Regions from separate parts of the Solibacillus sp. FSL R5-0449 genome, predicted to be linked through region 2. Evidence: riboswitches for the same ligand, from Rfam matches in the RefSeq annotation. Region 2 holds a riboswitch; the other holds the start of a gene.
The links. A riboswitch is a leader RNA that binds a small molecule or an ion and turns the genes downstream of it on or off. The one in region 2 is predicted to bind glycine.
Positions count from the first base shown of each region.

Region 1: linked by a shared signal. The riboswitch ahead of gcvT (glycine cleavage system aminomethyltransferase GcvT) and the one ahead of MKY27_RS07395 (amino acid permease) in region 2 are both predicted to bind glycine.

Region 1 is NZ_CP150239.1:2,101,488-2,103,904, reverse strand. It holds gene MKY27_RS10470 (shikimate kinase) at 243-755, shown strand; glycine riboswitch at 882-974, shown strand; gene gcvT (glycine cleavage system aminomethyltransferase GcvT) at 1,249-2,358, shown strand.
Region 2 is NZ_CP150239.1:1,526,011-1,528,427, reverse strand. It holds gene MKY27_RS07395 (amino acid permease) at 1-840, opposite strand, end outside; glycine riboswitch at 1,090-1,169, opposite strand; gene MKY27_RS07390 (dehydrogenase) at 1,489-2,031, opposite strand; gene aspA (aspartate ammonia-lyase) at 2,245-2,417, shown strand, end outside.

The sequences.
Region 1 (2,417 bases), 580 kb from region 2:
TCTATACAAATGCATATTTTGCGCAAATAAAAGTATATAATTCATTGGAATCTATTTACGTTCGTGCTACGATAAATATACTAAATTTACCTTAAAGTTCGACTTCTTTTTGCAAAGTCGAAAAAATGTCACATTATGCGATATGATTGACAAAAACAATTGGATGAACAACGCAAAATGAGAACGATAAAGGTGAAGGTGTAATGAATTAAGTAGTCCGTAATTAGAAGAAGGTGAACAGCATGCGTAAAATTTATTTAGTTGGATTTATGGGGTGCGGAAAAAGTGCGATAGGCAGACGTTTAAGTTTTTTCTTGAAAATGCCGTATTACGATATGGATCATGAAATTGTAAGACAGCAGGGTATGACGATCCCAGAAATTTTCGAGAAATACGGCGAAGCACACTTCCGAAAAATCGAGACGGAATTTTTAAAGAATTTCCGTGATGAAGCATGCATTATCGCTACAGGCGGTGGGGTAGCCGTGAATGAAGAAAACAGGAGAATTATGCGCCAAACAGGGCTTGTATTTTTTCTGGATGCAAAATTTGAAGATATTTATATGCGTATTCGGAATGATAAGAACCGTCCCATTGTTCAATCGACAACGGAGCAAGAATTGGAAAACCTGTATCACCAACGAAGAAAGAGTTATCGACTAGCTGGTCATATACAAGTACTGACAGCCGGGAGAACATTAAGACAGATTGTTGAGTACATCGGCTTTCAAGTAAAACGTCTTAAAGGCGAATGATATATCGATATTTATTGTTAATGTTCGTGTTTTGAATAAAATTAAAAAAAGATTGCGTTTGCATTATATTCAATGTTAGGATATTGCTAAGAAGAGCAATAACATGAAGTAAATAATCTAACGCGGATGATGGTACGGGGAGAGAACGTGATGTCACGTCGCCGAAGGAGCAAATAGCGATGCTATGAATCTCTCAGGCAAAAAGACTCGTATTGGACGCAACTCTGGAGAGTGCTGTAATAGCAAATGTTGCAAACAGCCACCAAAGGGGAAAGCCTGTATTGTGATAGTGGATCAAATTCAGGTGTAACTTTCAGGTGCAAGGACAGAGAATCTCGGTAAAGGGGATTCGTCTGTCTTTTTTTTATGAAGAAATCAGCTCTGAAATATTCTGATGATTCTAATAAAAAGATAGATTTACATTTCAATCGTGTAATGTTGCTTCCCCTTTGCAAGATAAAACGAACCTACATAACTAAAGGAGGAAATGAACATGACAAATGAATTAATGCTAAAGCGCACACCACTTTTTGACGAATACGCAAAGTATGGTGGGAAAACAGTTGATTTTGGCGGCTGGGAATTACCAGTACAATTTTCTTCAATTAAAGAGGAGCATGATGCGGTACGTAACCGTGCAGGGCTTTTTGATGTATCCCATATGGGGGAAATTATCGTAGAAGGTCCGGATGCACTTGCTTATTTACAAAAGATGCTATCTAACGATATTTCCAAAATTGCAGTTGGCGGTGCCCAATATAGTGCCCTTTGCTACGAAGATGGCGGTGTTGTGGACGATTTACTGACATACCGTTTGGAAGAGAACCGTTATCTTCTTTGTGTAAATGCAGCAAATATTGAAAAGGACTTCGAATGGTTACAGCAGCATGTTGAAGAGAATGTCAAAGTGACAAATCTGTCAGATGACTATGCTCAAATCGCCCTGCAAGGACCATTATCTCAAGAAGTGCTCCAAACATTAACAGCAACAGACTTATCGGGAATCAAATATTTTAAATTCCAGGATAATGTGGATGTAGCAGGTCATTCGGTTCTTGTGTCCCGCTCTGGTTATACAGGGGAAGACGGATTCGAAATCTACGGTGCACCAGCAGCGATTGTTGATCTTTGGAACAAAATTTTGGAAGCAGGAAAAGACAAAGGGGTAGTAGCTGCCGGTTTAGGGGCACGTGATACACTTCGTTTTGAAGCTTGCCTGCCATTATATGGCCAAGAAATTTCAAAAGACATTTCACCACTGGAAGCGGGCATTGGCTTTGCAGTGAAATTGGCGAAAGATCCGCAATTTATTGGTCAGCAAGCATTAATTGACCAAAAAGAAAATGGCCTGACACGTAAATCTGTAGGTATCGAAATGATTGATAAAGGTATTCCTCGTCACGGCTATAAAGTATTTAAGGATGGCGAAGAGATCGGCTTTGTAACTACAGGAACCCAGTCACCAATGACAAAGCGCAATATCGGTTTAGCTTTAATTGACGCAAAATTCACAGAAGTTGGAACTGAACTTGAAATTGAAGTCCGAAAAAATAGAGCAAAAGCTGTTGTAGTGGAAACGCCATTTTACAAGCGTGCAAAATAAAGGAGAACTTCAATCCGCGGGGATTCTCCCCCTTGATTGATAGTTGAACCAATCTCCTG
Region 2 (2,417 bases):
AGCAATCGGGATCCCTACCAATGCGAAAACCTGAACGAACGGCGAGCTTGCTGCGCTTAATGTATCCCACGGATTGATTGTTAAAATGACGAATAATGCCCCTACATAAAACAGCAGTATTCGAACGGGAATTTTATTAATCGCAGATGGGATGTTCTTCGGCGGGTTTGCCGTTTCAGCAGCCGCTACCCCTACTAATTCAACCCCAACGAATGCAAAGACTACCATTTGGAACGCCATTAAAAATCCAAATGCACCATTCGGGAATAATCCGCCATGCTCCCATAAATTCGATACAGCCACTTTGCCTGTATCTGTTTCAAAGCCAATGATCAATAACACAATACCTATCGCGATCAACGCCACAATTGTGATAATTTTAATCAACGCAAACCAAAATTCCAGCTCTCCGAACAGTTTGACCGTCAATAAGTTCAAAAAAAGCAATACAACTAAACATGCAATAGCCGGTACCCATTGCGGGATGTCGAACCAGTACTGCGTGTACATGCCGACAGCGATAATGTCCGCCATTGCCGTCATAATCCAGCAGAACCAGTAAGTCCAGCCGGTAATATAACCTGCCCAATCCCCTAAGTATTCAGTGGCGAACTCGGTAAATGAAGCATAGCCGCCTTTTGATAAAAGCAATTCGCCAAGTGCACGCATGACGAAAAATAGTGCGGTTCCAACGATTAAGTATGCAAAGATAATAGAAGGTCCTGCAAGTGAGATCGCTTTACCTGACCCTAAAAACAACCCCGTTCCGATTGTTCCTCCAATCGCGATTAACTGAACGTGGCGATTTTTCAGATCGCGCTTTAATTCTTGTTGTTCCAAAACGATTCCTCCAAAGGATAAGTATTTTGTCTGTTTACACAGCGCAAAATAATAAGTACATCATCGCGGTCCATCAAGTAAATTTTTCTGGAATTAAAACAGGGACTGATATTATGCCAGTCCCTGTGTCTAAGAATAATCGATTTCACCTCTGTAAAATCGCGTCCAGATTTCAAAAATCTGTGACATCTATCGAGTACCTTTCTATAAACAATGAATTTACATCCACTATTAAAGAAAAGCGTCTCTCATTACTCTTCTGTCCTTTTGCCTGAGATTGTGAACCCTTCGGCGACGCGGATTATCGCGCTCTCTCCAGAAACTGCTCCCGCCAGTAGTTTTATCCACGACGATCAACGCTTGATATGTATGCAATTAGTTGCCTATAGGTCCTTGGCATCTTCCAATTCCCTATAGTTCGCGTTCAATACTATTATTGTACGATAATTCATACTACCAATTTTTTGCCCGTCTTACAATGGAAGTTCGGAGCCGGTTATTATCTAAATAGCAATTTAACCTTATTCCCAACATAATGTTTTCTTCTTGCAGAAAAATCATGACGAAAAAAATATTACACCGAAAATTCAATATTTTCAGTGTAATATTATATAGAGGAATTGGTAGCCCTCGTATTACTGTATTTGTTTACTTCAATTTTTCCTGAACCGTTTTATCCTCTTCATAGATTGTTCGATTGATATCGATCAGCTTACCCTTTGTTGTGTCGGTTTTTTTCATTTTGACAACATACGTATTGTCCAAAGCTATTTCTGTGCAGGCGATGTCTTCCTCACTGCGAAGATCTTCCGGATAGTTTAACGTAATGACTAAAGTATCCCCATCTTTTTCGATTTTTTCAATTTCTCTTCCACAACCATCCGAATACCCTGTGACAAACAGTACTTCCTCTGATTCAAAATCGACAGGTGGAACGGATTCAAAGCCAAAAATATCGGCCCAAGTCGTATACAGCTTTTCATCCTGGACAATTGAAATACTCGTACCTACCTCAGGAGGTATCGTATCTAAATGAAACAGTAATTCATAATCTACTTTATTTTCATCATTTTCTTTCTGTACAGGTTCGGTTGGATCGGATGATGTTTCATTTTCATTTTCTTTTGTATTACATGCCGCTAGAACTAAGATCATTCCAATGACCAGCATATAACTTAACCATCTCTTCATTGACATTCACCTCATCCCTTTCCTAATTAGTCGTATAAAAAGTAAAAAAGTTTCGAAATTTCCCTCATTATATTTGTTAATATTGGTTAATTTAAACTTACGTGAGAACGTTAAATAAACTAATAATTCAGCAAGTAAGCTTTTATTATAATATGGCGTATAATGTAGTTGTTTATCCAACTATTACACCATTCTCTTGGAGGGTTTGTACAAATGAGTACACGTATTGAAAAAGACTTTTTAGGCACATTAGAAATTCCAAAGGACGTTTATTACGGCGTTCAAACAACTCGTGCATTAGAAAATTTCCCGATTACTAAAATGACAATGCACCCTGAATTAATTCGTGCATTTGCCATCGTAAAGAAAAGTTCAGCACTTGCAAA